DNA from 2 places in the Peribacillus sp. SIMBA_075 genome. Region 1 is predicted to be linked to the other one. Evidence: riboswitches for the same ligand, from Rfam matches in the RefSeq annotation. Region 1 holds a riboswitch; the other holds the start of a gene.
The links. A riboswitch is a leader RNA that binds a small molecule or an ion and turns the genes downstream of it on or off. The one in region 1 is predicted to bind glycine.

Region 1 (9,371 bases):
ACGGTTTACAATCCCCGTCTCCACTTCTTCCGGATTATCCAATACGCCACGGAATTCTTCATCCACCAATACTTTGGCTTTTTTCATTTCCCAATCTATTTCAACGATGTAACCGAGACCCCTTGCCGGGAATTTCGGATCTTCCTTAATCGTCAACACTACGAAATCGCCTGCCGAGAGTGTGATTTTTTCAGTATCCTTAAAAGAATAGCGGTCAAGCATGACTAGACGGGACACGCCCTTATGCGCCATTTTCATATCAGCAGTTACAGGGTGAACCTGGGGAAATAAAGAAATATCCTTATTCAACCTTTCTAGATCAACCTTTAAAGCTTCTTTTATTACAACCGACATAATTCCCTCTCCTTTATATGTTTCAAGATCCGTTCTTGCTGCCGCAAAAATCTATATGTAGCCTTACATGTCCGTTTCGCTTAACAAGTACCCTAAATTTATCATAGCGAAACCCAAAAATCAACATATAGTGTCGCATTAAATATTTCAACTACTATATATTGTGTTTGTTTTGAATAACATTTAATTTTGTCAAACGATAAATCAATTAATATAGTTAGCAAAAGGGAGGAAAATGTCGATTTATAATAATTTTTCATCAGATTTCAATTAATTTGGGCCTTGCTTTTTCCCCATGCCTTTTAGGGCTTATCCCTGCAAGGAATAGCTTATTTGGTCAAACAAATCTGAAAAAACTTTTTTATTATCCACTTTAATTATCCTGCTTTTTCTATCTCATGAAATTCCATTCATCGCTTTCATATTTACTTTCTGCAATGGCCTTCACTTCCTGCAATTGCTTTTCAGTTAGGACGTATGGCTCTAACTCGATCGAAAGTCCTTCGGCAAAACCTTTTTCAAAAGCTTCTTTCGCTTCAGGAATGGTAACCTTTCTTCCGGCAATGTCATTTATGGCCACAGCTTTATTTTTTAAGCTTTTTTGCATTCTCTCCTTAACCCTGTCATTTGAGAATTTAAATACGCTAAAGAGCTTATCATCATCAAGTTCAAGCAAAATGGAACCGTGCTGAAGGATGACGCCCTTTTGCCTGGTTTGAGCGCTGCCAGCGACCTTCCTGCCCTCGACGACCAGTTCATACCAGCTTGGAGCATCAAAGCAGACGGAAGACCTGGGCGTTTTTAAAGCCGCTTTTTCCTGATCGGTTCTAGGCACGGCAAAATAAGCATCCAATCCCAGATTCCTGAACCCCATTAATATTCCTTCAGAAATGACACGATATGCTTCAGTAACGGTAGTTGGCATTCCCGGGTAGGATTCTGGAACGATTACACTATAAGTCAATTCATGCTCGTGCAGTACCGCTCGTCCTCCTGTTGGTCTGCGAACAAAACCAAGGCCCTGCCTTTTGACCTCTTCCATATCGATTTCCGCTTCTGCCTTTTGAAAATAACCAATCGACAATGTCGCTGGGTCCCAACCGTAAAAGCGTATGATTGGCGGAATTTCCCCTTTGCTTTGCCAGTTTAGCAGTGCTTCGTCCAGCGCCATATTAAACGCCGGTGAACAATATCCAGAATCTATAAAACCCCATTTTTCTTTAGTCATCCTTACCCCTCGTTTCAATAGACTGTTTTTCAATACCCCACAAAAAAACTCACATGTAGTAGTTTAACAGACTTTAACACTCTAAAAAAGAAAGTGCTATCAAGTCGATGAAGAATTTGATGAAAATTCTTTTTGATTATTGGGTAAAGCAATTATATAATAAAGATTGTCTGTATTCGTTAAGGTAGAAGGGAGTTTTTATGTTTGGAAATATTATATACACTGCTCATCATCTTAGGAGTGGTTATTGCGTATTCACTTTTTAATTGGTACCGCCAGCGTAAAATCGTTAAAACATTAACACAGGACGAATTTATCGCTAACTACAGAAAAGTGCAGCTAATCGATGTGCGGGAACCGAATGATTTCGATAATGGCCATATCTTAGGCGCAAGAAACATCCCTATGACGCAAATGAAAACCCGCTTGGTCGAAATTAGGCCGGACAAGCCTGTATATTTGTACGCTCAAAGCGAAATCATCAGCGGAAGAGCTGCAGCCATGCTATACAAAAAGGGCTACAGGGAACTTTTTCACTTAAAGGGCGGTTTCAAGATGTGGACCGGGAAAATCAAAGCAAAGAAATAAGACCCCATCTCCGCATGGGCTCTTTTAAATTAAAAAGCCTTCATACGCATCATGCGTGCTCCAGGAAAATGAAAGTTAACTGTTCGACTTTAATGAATTCTTACATAAACATGAAAAATCCCCGCCGGCAGGCAGGGATTTTTTTCGTGTAAGCTATCAGTCTATGCTTGATAGCGCAGAATAGGTTTTCTTGCAGCAAGAGTTTCATCAAGCCGCTTAATAACGGTTGTATGCGGAGCTTCCTGAACGATTTCCGGGGTTTCTTCCGCTTCCTTGGCAATCTGGATCATTGCATCGATGAATGCATCCAGCGTTTCTTTTGACTCGGTTTCAGTCGGTTCTATCATCATTCCTTCTTCCACGTTCAACGGGAAGTAAATGGTTGGAGGATGATACCCGAAATCCAGCAATCTTTTTGCTATATCGAGGGTCCTTACCCCTAATTTCTTTTGCCTGCGTCCGCTTAATACGAATTCATGCTTACAATGACGATTATATGGTAAGTCAAAAAATGGTTCCAACCTACGCATCATATAATTGGCATTGATGACCGCATTCTCTGTGACGGCTTTAAGGCCATCAGGACCCATTGAACGAATGTACGTATAAGCTCTAACATTTATCCCGAAGTTCCCATAGTATGGTTTTACCCTGCCAATGGATTGCGGGCGGTCATAATCAAGAACGAATTGCTCATCTTGTTTTACAACAAGCGGTTTAGGCAAGTAGGGAATCAAATCCGACTTTACCCCTACAGGGCCGGAACCCGGACCGCCGCCGCCATGCGGACCTGTGAATGTTTTATGGAGATTTAAGTGAACCACATCAAAGCCCATATCACCCGGGCGTGCTTTTGATAGGACTGCATTCAGATTGGCTCCGTCATAGTAAAGCTTCCCACCTGCATCATGGACAAGTTGTGCCATTTCCAAAATGTTCTCTTCAAACAATCCCAATGTATTGGGGTTCGTCAGCATCAAGGCCGCCGTATCCGGTCCGACAACACGCTTTAAATCTTCAAGGTCGACTAACCCATTTTCATCGGACTTCACTGTAATCGTTTCAAGTCCGGCAACAGTTGCAGATGCAGGATTCGTACCGTGTGCAGAATCAGGTACGATCACTTTCGTCCGTTCTGTATCGCCATTCGCTTCGTGAAAAGCGCGAATCATCATCAACCCTGTCCATTCACCGTGTGCACCTGCTGCAGGTTGTAATGTCACTAGATCCATTCCTGTGATTTCCGTTAAATGTTCCTGCAAATCAAATAATAGTTCCAAGGCTCCCTGGACTGTAGTCGGGTCTTGATATGGATGGATATGGGCGAAACCGTTATAGCGTGCCACATTTTCATTTATTTTCGGATTATATTTCATCGTGCATGAACCCAGCGGATAAAAACCCGAATCCACCCCATGATTCCGTTTGGAAAGTGCTGTATAGTGACGCATGATATCCAGTTCGGACACCTCAGGAAGCTCTGCCTCTTCTTCACGGATGTAGTCGGCAGGAAGAATTTCTTCGAGCGGAATAGTTGCAACATCCATTTCTGGCAGACTGTACCCGATTCGACCGGAAGTGCTGATTTCAAAAATGAGTGATTGATCTTGATTATTCATGTTGATCCCCCAATTCCTGCGCAAGTGCATCGATTTCTTCTTTTGTTCTAAGTTCCGTTACCGCAACCAGCATATGGTCTTTCAGCTCAGGATAAACCGTCCCTAAATCGAAGCCGCCAATCATCCCTTTTTCAAAAAGGTTTTTATTGATTTCTGAAAACGAAGCAGGCAGTTTAATGACAAATTCATTGAACGAAGGACCGTCGAACATCACTTCTATCCCTTTTGCCTTTATAGCTTTTTTCGCATAGTGTGCTTTTTGAATATTTTGCACGGCCATTTCTTTGACACCCTTTTTCCCAAGCGCCGTCATTGCAACAGAAGCTGCCAAGGCATTCAACGCTTGATTGGAACAAATGTTGGATGTGGCCTTATCACGGCGAATGTGCTGTTCACGAGCTTGAAGCGTCAACACAAAGCCCCTTTTTCCATTTTCATCCACCGTTTGACCGACGAGCCGGCCCGGAACTTTCCGAACAAGTTTATTAGTAACGGCAAAATATCCACAGTGAGGTCCCCCGAATGCCGCTGGAATGCCGAATGGCTGAGCATCTCCCGTTACGATATCTGCACCGAGTGAACCTGGGGGTGTCAAAGCCCCCAGTGCAAGCGGATTACTGGAAACGATAAACATGGACTTGGCGCCATGAATGATTTCTTCCATTTCTTTCAATGGCTCTATCCGTCCAAAAAAATTCGGATATTGCACAATCACTCCTGCAATGTCATCATTCATTAATTCCTTTAAAGCAGCCATGTCCGTCACACCGTCTTTATAAGGAATTTCAATCACTTCCACGCGTTGCCCTTTCGCATATGTCTTCACAACTTCTCTTGATTCAGGATGAACTGCTCCTGAAATGAGAATCTTCTTGCGCCGAGTCTGACCTGAAGCAAGCATGGCCGCCTCAGCCAGCGAAGTCCCGCCGTCATACATGGAGGAGTTAGCTACGTCCATACCCGTCAACTCACAAATCATCGTTTGATATTCAAAGATGGCCTGCAGCTCACCCTGTGAAATTTCGGGCTGATAGGGAGTATAAGCCGTATAAAATTCAGAACGGGAAAGAACGTGATCGACGATGACCGGTGCATAATGGTCATAGACACCCGCACCAAGGAAGGAAGCATAGTTTTTAAGATCCGCATTCTTGGCAGCAAGCCTTGATAATTCTTTCATTAATGCAGGTTCCGATTTAGCAGGTTTGATATCGTATTCTCCTTGAAAGCGAACACTTTCAGGGATATCATTGAAAAGTTCTTCAACAGCAGGTACCCCTATAACTTCCAGCATTTCTTGTTTATCTTGCTCTGTCATGGGTAAATAACGATGTTTCATCTAATGACCATTCCCCTCTATTTACGTGGTTTTTTATAAAAAGGTGTTTGTATTATAACGGCTTTCAAACGTTTGGAACGGATTTCCACTTCAATTTCCGCATCCAGCACCGAATATTCCTTATCGATAAGTACCAATCCTACGTTTTTCTTCAACGTTGGTGATTGGGTACCAGTCGTGACCTCCCCAATGACTTTGTCCCCGCTGTAGACCTTATACCCATGACGAGGAATGCCACGGTCAATCATTTCAATTCCCACAAGCTTCCGGGGTGCCCCTTTCTCCTTTTGTTCAGCAAGAACGGCTTTCCCGAAAAAATCGGCTTCCTTATCCACTTTTACCGCAAAACCAATCCCGGCTTCTATTGGAGTAATGTCCGCTGAAAGCTCCTGCCCATACAGCGGCAGTTTCGCTTCAAAACGCAGGGTATCACGAGCACCTAAACCAATCGGCTGTATCCCTTCTTCCTTTCCGGCATCCATTATCGCCTTCCAAAGGGCAGGGCCGTTTTCACTGTCGCTATATATTTCAAAACCATCTTCACCAGTATATCCAGTACGGGATACCAATGTGGAGATACCATTTATCATGACATTCTCCTTGAACTTGAAAAATCCAATTTCACTTAAGGCAGTATTTTCTGAAAGTTTTTGCAATATCTTCTCTGCAGATGGTCCTTGAAGTGCTAGCTGTATATAGTCACTCGATACATTCGTAATCTGGGCATCTTCCGTTAGATTAGCTTGCAGCCAATCGAAATCTTTTTCTGTATTCGCTGCATTGACCACGAGCAGATAGTCGTCTTCCGCCCTTTTATAAACGATGAGATCATCAACCGTCCCGCCGTTTTCATAACACATGGCCGAATATTGGGCACCGCCCGTTTGCAGCTTTGATATATCATTAGTCAGCATCTTCTGTAAAAAGGAAAGGCTCCCAGGACCCTTAACATCAACTTCCCCCATATGCGATACATCGAACAGACCCGCTTTTGTACGTACGGCTTCATGTTCGTCCTTTATACCCGAAAATTGGACAGGAAGTTCCCAGCCGCCAAAATCAATCGTTTTCCCTCCGTATTCACGATAAACCTCAAATAGTGGTGTTCTTTTTAAATTGGTCAAAAAATGACCCCCCTCAGATTTTTTAAAATTAAATTGGCTTCATTATCAAAGCTTTTTGTCCTTACGCATCAGATATTCTGATTCATGATGTAAAAAAAGCACAAAAAAGGACAGAGAAAGCCCGTTTGAGCTTTTTCTCTGTCCTGAAACCTGAAAGTTTACCTATATAATAGGTTTTCCCCTTTGGTGGCCGTCCCAAACGGGCGGCGCTCTCCAGAGTTGCGTCCAATAAGAGTTCTTTTGCCTGAGAGATTCACTGCTAAGTTTGCTCCTTCGGCGCTACATCCGTAGTCTCTCCCCTTATCTTCACCCGCATATTATGGTCTACCAATGAAATTAAGCGAATAAGCCCCACCCATTAGTAAAACCTTTGAGCATCATAGAATGCATTCTCTGCCAAATCTCCAAAAACTCCAGAAAAACGTTTAAATGATCTCCTTCGGTAATCTTGGATAAAGCAGGTACCTATAGCCCATACTAAGAAAACGCGAATTGCAAATCGATACAAAAATTCTTTTTAGCGTTTGGAAATTGGAATTTTCTAAATATACTTATATCCTACCCTAAGAAACTTATCTCTGCAATATCTTTTGAAGAGAAATATTTTTCTTACTTCACATATGAAATGTTCGGTTTTTGACCTTATATTAAGGAATTTATGATTTAAGAGGGAGTTATTTCTATGAAAATCAATATATCCTTCAATTCTGAATGGAATGACGAGTTTTTACAAAAGGTGGAAAATGATGGTCCATGGGGAAATTGGGAGCTTTATAAGTTGGCGGTTAAAATGGAGGAAAATCTCATCATTCCTGATTTTGAAGGTTTACAGGCACCCAAGCACCTTCCTCAGTTAACCCCGCTTCCCCATCAATTGGAAGCTGCAAAGCAAGTGGTGGAAAAGATGAATGGAAAGGCCATTTTAGCAGATGAAGTAGGTCTCGGAAAAACAATTGAAGCCGGCTTGATCCTAAAGGAGTATATGATCAGAGGCCTTGTAAAGAAGGTATTGATCCTTGTACCAGCTTCCCTTGTAACACAATGGGCTTTTGAATTGAATACGAAGTTTCATATTCCGGCAGTCGTTCAGAGAAAAAGTTATGTATGGGACTCCTGTGATGTGGTCATTTCATCCATTGATACAGCGAAACGCGCTCCACATCGTGATATCATTTTCAATCAGGAATATGACTTCATCATCATTGATGAAGCTCATAAACTTAAAAATAATAAGACGAAGAACTATGAATTCGTCCAAAATCTGAAAAAGAAATTTTGTTTACTCCTGACAGCTACTCCCATTCAAAATAAAGTCGAGGAAATTTTTCACCTCGTTTCGTTATTGAAACCAGGCCACTTGGGAAATGCCTCACTCTTTTCGGAAAAATATAAAGGGAAAGGACGGAACATAATTGAAGATGAACACCTAAAGGAATTGGTCAACACTGTGATGATTCGAAACCGGCGGGCCGATACTGGTATTGAATGGACAAAAAGGCATGTGGAAACCATCACCATTGAATTTTCTCCAACCGAGCAGGCATTGTACGATGCAGTTTCAAAATTCAAACCTATTTCTGATGGAACAAAAGGAAGCGCCTTTTCAGCTCTCACTCTCCAAAGAGAAGCCTGCAGCAGCAGAGAGGCGGTCTTTTATACTTTAAAAAACATGAAAGCCAAATACGACCAGCCTACCCCTGACTTTTTGGCAAAGCTTGATGATTTATTTACAAAAGTGAATGAAACGGTTCAGAATTCAAAGGCTGAAAAAGCTTTGGAATTGATCAAGAAAATTGATGACAAAGTGATTATCTTTACAGAATACCGAGCGACTCAGCTTTATCTACAATGGTACCTTCAACAGAATGGAATTTCTTCAGTCCCATTCCGAGGCGGATTTAAACGTGGAAAGAAAGACTGGATGCGAGAATTATTCCAAAAGAAAATTCAGGTATTAATTGCAACAGAAGCTGGCGGGGAAGGGATAAACCTTCAGTTCTGCCATCACTTGATTAATTTTGACCTGCCATGGAACCCCATGAGGCTTGAACAAAGAATTGGGCGGATTCACCGCCTTGGACAGGAAGAGGATGTCAGGATTTATAACTTTGCCACGAAAAATACTGTTGAAGAACATATTCTAAAGTTACTATACGAAAAAATTAATTTATTTGAAAAAGTAATTGGTGAATTGGATGATATTCTAACCAAACTGGATATTAACAACATTGAAGAATATTTAATTGATGTGGTCGGCGAGTCCAAAACAGAGGGCGAAATGAAAATCAAGATGGATAATTTTTCATCGATGATCCAATTCGCTCAATCCATGAAGGAAGGTGAGGTTCATGCAGCAACAGGAAATTCATGATTTTTTAATAACTTACTTTAAAGCCAATGAATGTGAAATACTGGATAATAAACCAACCCACCTTACAGTTCAACTAACGATAGAAATGGATAAAGAATTAATGAACCGGCCCTTTTATTGGCACTACCTGGAAAAAACGGGTGGCATTCCGAACCCAGCCCAGATGACTTTCATTACCGATCCAGAACAAGCCCCACCCGACCTAAAGGGAGAAATGATTCATTTTGGCTCCCCTCGGCTCCATCAGATTATTCAATCAACAAAAAAGCTGGCAGGGTATACTAGACTTTTTGAAGATACTCCTCCATCAATGGGCGGGAATAATCCATTGTTCCCATGGCTTACCCTGAATGTGAAAATATCCTACCAATGCGATCGTAAAAAAGATACTTTTATGTCCATCGGATTGAATTTAATTTCAGGAGAAATCATGGAAGGATTTCACCATCGGGTTTTACCGGTTAAGGTCACCCCAAAAATACCGGATTACTCGTTTACGCTTTCACCGCTCATCATGCCGAAGAGTGGATTGGCAAGACTGGATACATACATTAGAAGGAGCTTCGAGGATGATGACCATTCTTGGGCGGAAGAAGCCATGCTGCGCTGGCAGAATGACTTGAACTTATTGGAGCATTTTTACAAGGACATGGACGAAAAAAGTGAGAGTTATTTTACCGAAAAAGAAGCCTTAAAAGCTCAATACGAACCGAACATCCGAATATCCATCATCAACGGAGGTTTGTTT
Region 2 (9,371 bases), on a different contig from region 1:
GATTGTCGATAAGGCGATGCGAGTAGTCGGAGCCAAAAGTTTACAACGGAAAAATCCCTTGCAACGCTACTATAGGGATGTACGTGCAGGCCTTCATAATCCTCCGATGGATGATGCGACAATTACGATGCTCGCAAAATCCGCTCTTTATTAAGTGAGTATTCGGATATTCCTTATTTGCACTGAAATGACTTCGTCGTTTCAGTTTTTTCCTGTTTATTTACTAACTCTTAATCAACCGTTTATTTGTTCTGGTACCTCCATGCTTTAGCTATCTCTTTTTAATTCCAACCTGAAATTTTTACTAGCTTATCATTCTCTATCTTGTTATGATTTATATACCTTTTTAAATCTTCGGAAAATATCGAAAGTTCGGTGTGAAAATGAATCTGTTAACAAAAGATTTACTGATTAACTTTTTAATTATCCTTTTTCCGCTCTTTTTATTGCAAATGAGCTATCTAGTAAAGTACGTGTACCGTTTAGATGCATTAAAAGGATCGTTCTTAACCATTTTTCCTATTCTTTCACTTGTTCTATGCATGCTATTCCCAGTGGTCATAGAAGAGGATTTTGTTTGGGATCTTCGATGGATCCCTTTTCTTTTAGGCGGTTTATATGGAGGCTATAGGTTAGGTATCATATTAATAGTCATCACTCTTTTTATCCGTTATATAACAGGGGGGGAAAATGGATTTTATGTATCATGCATCTCTTTTCCGCTAATGGGAGTTTCCCTGTTTTTTATATCTAAATACTATTTAAAAATGTCTGTCAGTAAAAAAATCCTCATCGGCATATCCTTAATCTTTATTGTTCACACTCTCACACAGTTTATTTCAACACAAATATTTGAACTTACTATTGGCATTAGTCTTTGGAAACAATATTTCACCATCCAAGTCATAGGAATCGTTGTTGTAATTTTATTATGGGAAGTCATCCTGACTAATTTTCAGGTTCTCGAGAAATTAGTGAAAGCGGAAAAATTGCAAATCGTTAGTCATCTGGCTGCAAGCATATCTCATGAAGTCAGAAACCCCCTTACAGTTACTAGGGGATATATACAAATGTTAAGCGAAGACGTTTCTTCACATACAAAGGTCCAGTATGCAAATATTGCGCTGAATGAATTAGATCGGGCCACGGATGTCATTAATGATTATTTGACATTTGCTGCCGTAAGCCCTGAAAACAAGGAACGATTAAGGGTATCCGAGGAAATTCAGCATGTCGTCAACCGCATAAAACCCTTGGCTAACGATAATGGAACTGGATTGAAGTTGTCCTTATTTGAAGAAGAAGCATATTATATAATGGGGGAAAAGAAGAAATTTCAACAGTGCCTGTTCAATATATTAAAGAATGGCTTAGAATCGATGCAAGATGATGGCGAAATATACATACATTTAATTCCCGACGCAACCAACATCCAAATTATGATTCAAGATCAAGGAATTGGAATGACACAGGAACAAATATACCGTCTAGGTGAGCCTTACTTTACGACAAAAAATAAAGGAACGGGATTAGGCCTAATGGTTTCATATAGCGTCATCAAAAGCATGGATGGAACGATACATGTGTCAAGTGTTCAAGGGAAAGGCACATGTTTCTCCATTAATCTGCCCATTCATAGATTTGAGCCTATTTGAGTATAGTGTAAATTGACGGTTTTATTCTCATACATTACAATTTATTTAATTGCCAATTATTATGAAATATTCAATGATGCATTTGATACCTAAGGGAGATGATTGAATGAAATCGCTTACAGACGGACAAATCATTTGGGAACCGACAAAAGAACAAATCGAGCACACGGTATTGACTCAATATGTGAAATGGTTAAAAGAAAAGAAAGGTTTATCATTTCATGATTATCATGAATTATGGAAATGGTCGGTTGATGAACTGGAGGAATTTTGGGCTTCAATTTGGGATTATTGTGATGTAAAAGCCGCCAGGAAATATGACAGGGTTTTAGCGGAGCAAGCCATGCCAGGCGCGAAATGGTTCGAAGGGGCAAGGCTTAATTATGCTGAAAATGCATTATTGAATGCTCAAGAAGAAAAAACGGCGATTTTTTTTCGTTCCGAACATATCAGGCAGCAAGAGATTAGCTGGAAAGAGCTGAAAGAAAAAGTGGCTTCTGTCGCCCATTCATTAAGGGAACTTGGTGTGAAACCGGGTGACCGTGTTGTTGCCTATATGCCAAATATACCTGAAGCGGTCATAGCTTTCTTGGCAACAGTAAGTATAGGTGGCATTTGGTCCAGTTGTTCTCCTGACTTTGGTGCAAGAAGCGTCATTGATCGTTTTAAACAGATTGAACCGGTTTTATTACTGGCGGTTGATGGGTATCAGTACAACGGAAAAGTATATGATAAAACATCCGTTGTTTCACAGCTTAAACAGGAATTGGGCACTGTTAAGCATACCGTGTTGGTTCCTTACATAGAAAAAAAGGTTGTGGAAGTGAATCTGGCAAATACAATCCCTTGGGAAGACCTATTAAAAGAAACGGCGGAATTATCTTTTGAAAGTGTTCCGTTCGATCATCCGCTTTGGATTCTCTATTCATCAGGTACAACCGGAATGCCAAAACCAATTGTACAAGGGCATGGCGGTATATTATTGGAGCATTTTAAATCAACAAGATTGCATCAAGGCATGACTTCCGAGGATACGGTATTCTGGTTTACGACGACAGGCTGGATGATGTGGAATCTACTAATGGGAGGTTTGCTTAATGAAGGGACGATTGTTCTTTATGACGGCAGCCCTGCCTTTCCGAATATGGATGCCCTTTGGGAATTGGCTGAAGACACAGGCATGACTTTCTTTGGAACAAGTGCACCTTTCCTTACGAATTCCATGAAGTTAGGAATCAAGCCAATGGGAAGATATGATTTAACAAAATTGAAGGCTCTTTTTTCAACTGGGGCTCCATTGTCAGGTGACGGATACAAATGGGTGTATGAGAATGTCAAGAAAGATATATGGCTCAGTTCATCTAGTGGCGGAACCGATGTTTGTGCCGGATTTGTAGGTGGTGTTCCAACATTACCTGTAAGAATCGGGGAGATACAAGGAAGGGCATTAGGTGTTCGTGCAGAAGCCTTTGATGAACAAGGTCAATCATTGATTAATGAAGTCGGTGAATTGGTCATTACTAAACCGATGCCGTCCATGCCGCTTTACTTCTGGAATGATCAAGACGGGTCAAGATATTACGAGAGTTATTTCGATACGTATCCTGGAATATGGAAACATGGAGATTGGATAAAGATCGACGACAAGGGCAGCTGCGTCATTTATGGACGTTCCGACTCGACCATTAACCGTTCTGGTGTACGGATGGGGACTAGCGATATCTACCGCGTCGTCGAAGCGATCGATGAAGTTATGGAAAGCCTTGCCATTGATAGAGAAGTGCTTGGCCGCGGTTCTTCCTTGCTGCTGTTCGTCGTCCTTAAGCCTGGTAAAATCCTGGATGCAGCATTGACATCGAAAATCAATGAACAAATCCGAGGACATGTGTCCCCTCGTTTTATCCCAGACCAGATCCATGTCGTTGAACAAATACCTAAAACCTTGAACGGAAAGAAAATGGAAGTACCGATACGCAAAGTGTTGCTAGGTTTCGAGTTTGATAAAGTGGTGAATGCAGACTCCATGGGAAATCCAGAATCGCTTCAGTTTTTCAAAGAATTAGCTCTCGAGTTGAATGAGAAAAAAATATTCTGACATCCCAGGCGGAGCAAAAAGCTCCGTCTTTTTTATAAGACTTTATGAGTTTATTCTCATAAGGTCTTTTTTTGTTTCTGGAGGTGATAAATTTCTAAATATAAAGGGAAAGACCAAGTTCAGCATATAGAAATTGCTAGAGATATTGCTGAAAGTTTCCATCATAACTATGGGGGAACATTCCTATTACTAGAGTACAAAATACAAGAAGAGACTGCTGTATTACCTGGATTAGATAGTCGGAAAATGAGTAAAAGGTATTATAATATAATTCCATCCATTGAAGAGCCAAAAAGTTACAAAAACTCATAAATAAAATCAAAACTAATTCATTACCAAAAGAAACACCAAAAGATCCCGATACATCTATTATATTCACATCTTATACTGAAACTGAAAAGATAAAAGAGCAAAATTTACAAGGAATTGGCTGAGGTGAAGCCAAAAAAGAATTGTTTAATGTAATGAATAGATTTAATGAAGTATCGCGCGAGAAATATAATGAATTAATGTCTTCTCCAAAAACTCTGGATAAAAATTTAAAAGAATGAACAGATAAAGCAATAGAAATTAGTGTACCATTCTTAAAAGACATTAGAAGTAAGATTGGTATCAGGTGAGAAATTTGACTTATAAGGTATTTTGGACAAATGTACTAAACTAGCGGTAGCTTTTCTTTATAAGGGGAAAGCTTATAAAAAGGCAGGTTAGTGAAACTTCCCTGAGTAATTGATAAACTTAAAACACATTTGAACTAAAGTTTACTCATTATGGAGAGCAGGGATAGATCATCTTCACTTTTATTTATTTGGAAGAGACACTGGAATAATCAAATTTACCTTAGAGATATTCAGATGCTTTTAAAAAAACTATTATCAATTAAAGGTTAAATTATCTAAAACATTCATTCTTGACATATGATCTTATCCTGAAAAAAAGACAAGTTGGTCGTGGATTTTATTCATTCCAATCAGGTATGTTATCACTTGGTTATTAGTAGCCGTGCTTGCGATGATTCGTGTTGAAGAGTAAAAATTACAAAATTTGGACTTGGAATTTAATATTATCTATTATCTATTATCTTTTTGGTGCCAAAAGATGCCGGTAAAACATCTAATGCTTCTAAAAAATCACCGCTGGTAGTAAGCGGAACCCTATTGCAGAATAATTAGCAGTTGGAAATGTAAAACGCTACATATAGTGGCGTTTTCAAAAAATAATGAAGGAATGAAGAGATTATGAGAAGTGAATTAATGGAAATTCTAGAATCCCGTAAAGAGGAAATGATTAAAATTCGTAGGCACCTACACGAAAATCCTGAGCTTTCTTTTAAAGAAGAAAAGACAGCTCAATATATTATTGATTTTTATAAAGAAAAGGACGTAGAAGTTCAATCTAATGTAGGTAATGGATACGGAGTTATCGTGACCATTAAAGGTGGAAAGCCTGGAAAAAACATCGGTCTTCGAGCTGATTTTGATGCACTTCCAATCGTTGAAGAAACGAATATAGCCTTTAAATCAAAAAATGAAGGCGTTATGCATGCGTGTGGTCATGATGGACATACTGCCTACTTATTAGTCTTAGCCGATTGCCTCATTCAATTAAAAGATGAAATTCCAGGTACAATCAAAATTATTCATCAGCATGCGGAGGAAGTTCCGCCAGGCGGGGCAAAGAGTATTGTAGAATCCGGGGTGCTTGACGATTTAGATAATATATTTGGCATCCATCTGCTGCCAATGGACGAAGCAGGAGTTGTTGGTTATCATGCTGGATATTCTTTTAACGGCAGGGCTTATTTGAAATTAAAAGTTCAAGGTAGAGGTGGACACGGTTCTTCACCACATCTAGCGAATGATGCCATTGTCGCTGGTGCTCATTTTGTTACCGCTGCTCAAACGATTATTAGCCGTCGATTAAGTCCTTTTGATATTGGTGTGATTACGATTGGATCTTTTGATGGAAAAGGAACATTTAATATAATTAAAGACAGCGTAGAGCTTGAAGGCGATATTCGTTATATGACTGTTGAAACAAGAGATAAAATTGAAAAAGAAGTTAAACGTCTTGTAAAAGGACTTGAAGAAGAATTTGGTGTAACATGTGATCTAACTTATACGAATGACTATCCACCTTTATATAATGATCCTGAATTAACAGGAAAGGTTGCCGAGTCACTTAAGAATGCAAATGATAAAGATATTAAAGAAGTAAAGGAATTTCCAGCAATGCCGCCATCTGAAGACTTTGCTTACTATGCTGAAAAAATTCCTTCCTGCTTCTTTTACATTGCTTGTACACCTAAAGGAGTAGAAAAACCTTATTTTAATCATAATCCTAAATTTGATATCGATGAAGATGCCCTTCTCGTGGCAGCAAAAGCAGTAGGATATGTTGTTTGTGGTTATTATGAGTTAGATTAGGAAAAAGAATAGAATATTTGTAAGACGTGGTACAGATGATGACATGCTTTGCTGTATTAGATAATTCTATTGATAATAAGCAACTGATACCGAGAAAGGCTAAAGAATGGGTTGTAGCTGATAGTCGGATCTCTCCGTGTGAAGGGAAACTTTCATGCATGGTGGATGGAGTGGCTAACGGGAAAAGGCAATGATAACTTCGAATTTTCACCTATTTTTATGAATGGGAATACAAATAAATCATCCCCTTTTATAAAAGAATGCTTCAATTGAATTTCTATAAGGGCGTGTTTTGATAAATCTAAACACGCCCTTATAATCTGTTATTTTATCAGGGTAAGGCATAGATTTGATCATACTTTATAGACATGTTTTAAAAGGTGCCTGCTAACCAAATTAAAGTCCCATTTTGACGCTGGTAAACAGTAATGGAAAATCGTTTTGTGAACACGTCAAGTATTGTAGAATAATTATTTACCTTTGGGTTTTTTGGCCGAAAAGATAGATGTGGTTCAATACCAAAAGTTATAGTTTCAGCTCCTAAATACTTGGTCTTTTCTTTTTAATCTGGACAAAACTGTAAACTATACTACTTAGGAGTATTCATTAACTCCCTTTCATGCGAAATTCCAAATAAAGGATTCTTAAATCCTCCTTTTTTGTATTTGGTTCGAATACATAATGATTTAACAAAGAAAGTGAAAATAAATACGTGATGATAAATATAAACCTTATTGATCTAAATTATGTTATTCTATTTCTGTTTACAACAGTCCGTCTGCAAAACTGAAATGGGGGTAAGAGGTAAATGGATAAGGAAAAGGAAATCAAACTAAAGAAACCAAAGAAGTCGTGGGTATGGGTTCTAGCAATTATCATCATTGCTAATATAGCAGGTGGTGGGGGCAAAGAGGAAGTTGCAAAAGAGAAAGCTTCTGCAACTACTGCTGAACTTAGGGAGGAAGCTTCTAACCAATCTTTACTGCTGCAAGCATTCTCGCGTGTCGCGAATTTTCTCTTTTTCCATACATCAATTATGTTAAAACTATAGACTTATGTAATTTCCTATCTTGAAAATTTAGCCTTATAGTCAATCGGAAAAATGTAAAAATGTTTCGCTTATACATAAGCTTGTTTGGATTCCTTGCAAATGGAAAAGCAGCTAATAAGTTTGATTTTTCGTAGCTAATAACTTCTAAAATATATACTGTTCATAAAGTTGAAAATTGTCTGTGGTGAAATTTCAGAAAATAAAGTTTTTTCAGATAAGCGTTGAAATGTCCATTAAAAACCGATAGTATACAACTATTAAAACAACTTTATATCAGCGGATGATGATTGTGGGAGAGACTAAACATTGTTTAGCACCGAAGGAGCAAACCCTAAAAAGCAGGGGACTAATCTCTCAGGTAAAAGGACTACAATAGGACGCGTCTCTGAAGAGAGCCATAGGCCACCGAAGGAGTTAAACTCTCAGGTAAAAGGACAGAGGAAGGTAGGAAAATCCCTATCTTTCCTCTGTCCTTTTTTTATTAGGAAAGATAAAAAGAAAGGAGGTGCATTAAGGTCTGTGATAAATGAGTCTATCTTTTGATTTGTACAATTAACGCTATATTTTCAAAAAGGTTGGTAGATCTATTTCACTATATCTAGTACCTATCCAAGAAAGCGCTTACAGTGGTGGACAGTTTCCCAGTACGCTAATAATTCACACTCATTGAAAGACAGACTCTTTATTGGGAAAAAATCCAAGTATCCTATAAAAGTAGAAAGTGGGAATTCGTATGCAGGAACAAAAGTTAGATAGAGGGCTAAAAAACAGGCACGTACAACTCATCGCTATTGGTGGGGCAATCGGAACGGGATTATTTCTTGGAGCAGGAAAATCTATTCATTTAGCCGGGCCATCCATTTTAATTGCTTACATGATTACAGGCGTCATTTGCTTTTTAATCATGCGCGCACTTGGAGAACTACTCTTATCTAATTTGCACTATCACTCCTTTGTCGACTTTGTAAGAGACTATTTAGGTAATATGGCGGCATTTGTAACCGGCTGGACCTACTGGTTTTGCTGGATTTCAATCGCAATGGCCGACTTAACAGCAGTTGGTCTTTATACTCAATACTGGTTTCCCTCTGTACCACAGTGGATGCCAGGATTAATTGCACTTGTCATTCTGCTATTTATGAATCTTGCAACGGTAAAACTTTTTGGCGAAATGGAGTTCTGGTTCGCATTAATTAAAGTCATAGCTATTCTAGCACTAATTGTTATCGGTATTTTCATGATTATTAAAGGCTTTTCCACTGATTCAGGTTCAGCAAGTTTCACGAATCTATGGAGTCACGAAGGTATCTTCCCAAATGGAATAAATGGTTTTATCCTCTCATTCCAGATGGTAGTGTTTGCGTTTGTTGGCATTGAACTTGTAGGACTAACAGCAGGTGAAACAGAGGATCCAGAAAAAGTTATCCCCAAAGCGATCAATAATATTCCTATTCGGATTATAATTTTCTACATTGGCGCACTTATTGTCATTATGAGTGTTTATCCGTGGAACGCAATCATCCCAACGGAAAGCCCATTCGTCCAAGTATTTGTGGCTGTAGGTATCGCTGGAGCTGCTGGTATCATCAATTTTGTCGTCTTAACATCGGCGGCTTCGGCATGTAACAGTGCAATCTTCAGTACAAGCCGGATGGTATACTCACTTGCCAAAGATAAAAATGCACCTGTACCGTTTGCAAAACTTAATGACCGTAAAGTACCTTCCAATGCATTGGTCTTTTCAACGGTTGTCATTTTAATTTCCGTTGTTTTGAATTATTTAATGCCTGAAGGAGTATTTACCTTGATTACAAGTATTTCTACAGTATGTTTCATTTTTATTTGGGGAATTACAGTCATCAGCCATTTGAAATATCGTAAAACAAGACCAGATCTAGTGAAAATGAACAAATTTAAATTACCACTTTATCCATTTTCCAATTACTTGATCCTTGCTTTCCTAGCGTTCGTCCTTGTTGTTCTTGCACTTGCGAACGATACTCGTGTTGCCTTAATCGTAACTCCTGTTTGGTTTATTATGCTGGTTGCGATTTATAAGATGCGCAAAACGCAGGTAGATCAGGCGAATCAGAGAGAGGCAGCGGGGAATTAGTGGCAAGAAACCCTTTGATTCCATTAACGGT

Region 2: linked by a shared signal. The riboswitch ahead of SB775_RS07435 (amino acid permease) and the one ahead of gcvT (glycine cleavage system aminomethyltransferase GcvT) in region 1 are both predicted to bind glycine.

What each region holds. Positions count from the first base shown of each region.
Region 1 covers NZ_JAWRYN010000002.1:31,339-40,709, reverse strand. Annotated here, with positions in the region: gene SB775_RS01930 (vitamin B12-dependent ribonucleotide reductase) at 1-354, opposite strand, end outside; gene SB775_RS01925 (lipoate--protein ligase family protein) at 746-1,582, opposite strand; gene SB775_RS01920 (rhodanese-like domain-containing protein) at 1,787-2,170, shown strand; gene gcvPB (aminomethyl-transferring glycine dehydrogenase subunit GcvPB) at 2,332-3,789, opposite strand; gene gcvPA (aminomethyl-transferring glycine dehydrogenase subunit GcvPA) at 3,782-5,128, opposite strand; gene gcvT (glycine cleavage system aminomethyltransferase GcvT) at 5,146-6,252, opposite strand; glycine riboswitch at 6,389-6,471, opposite strand; glycine riboswitch at 6,475-6,562, opposite strand; gene SB775_RS01900 (DEAD/DEAH box helicase) at 6,935-8,623, shown strand; gene SB775_RS01895 (YqhG family protein) at 8,601-9,371, shown strand, end outside.
Region 2 covers NZ_JAWRYN010000006.1:111,673-121,043, forward strand. Annotated here, with positions in the region: gene SB775_RS07405 (acyl-CoA dehydrogenase family protein) at 1-154, shown strand, start outside; gene SB775_RS07410 (ATP-binding protein) at 384-1,655, shown strand; gene SB775_RS07415 (acetoacetate--CoA ligase) at 1,762-3,750, shown strand; gene SB775_RS07420 (hypothetical protein) at 3,895-4,062, shown strand; gene SB775_RS07425 (amidohydrolase) at 4,989-6,176, shown strand; gene SB775_RS07430 (hypothetical protein) at 6,985-7,227, shown strand; glycine riboswitch at 7,508-7,607, shown strand; glycine riboswitch at 7,611-7,667, shown strand; gene SB775_RS07435 (amino acid permease) at 7,961-9,340, shown strand.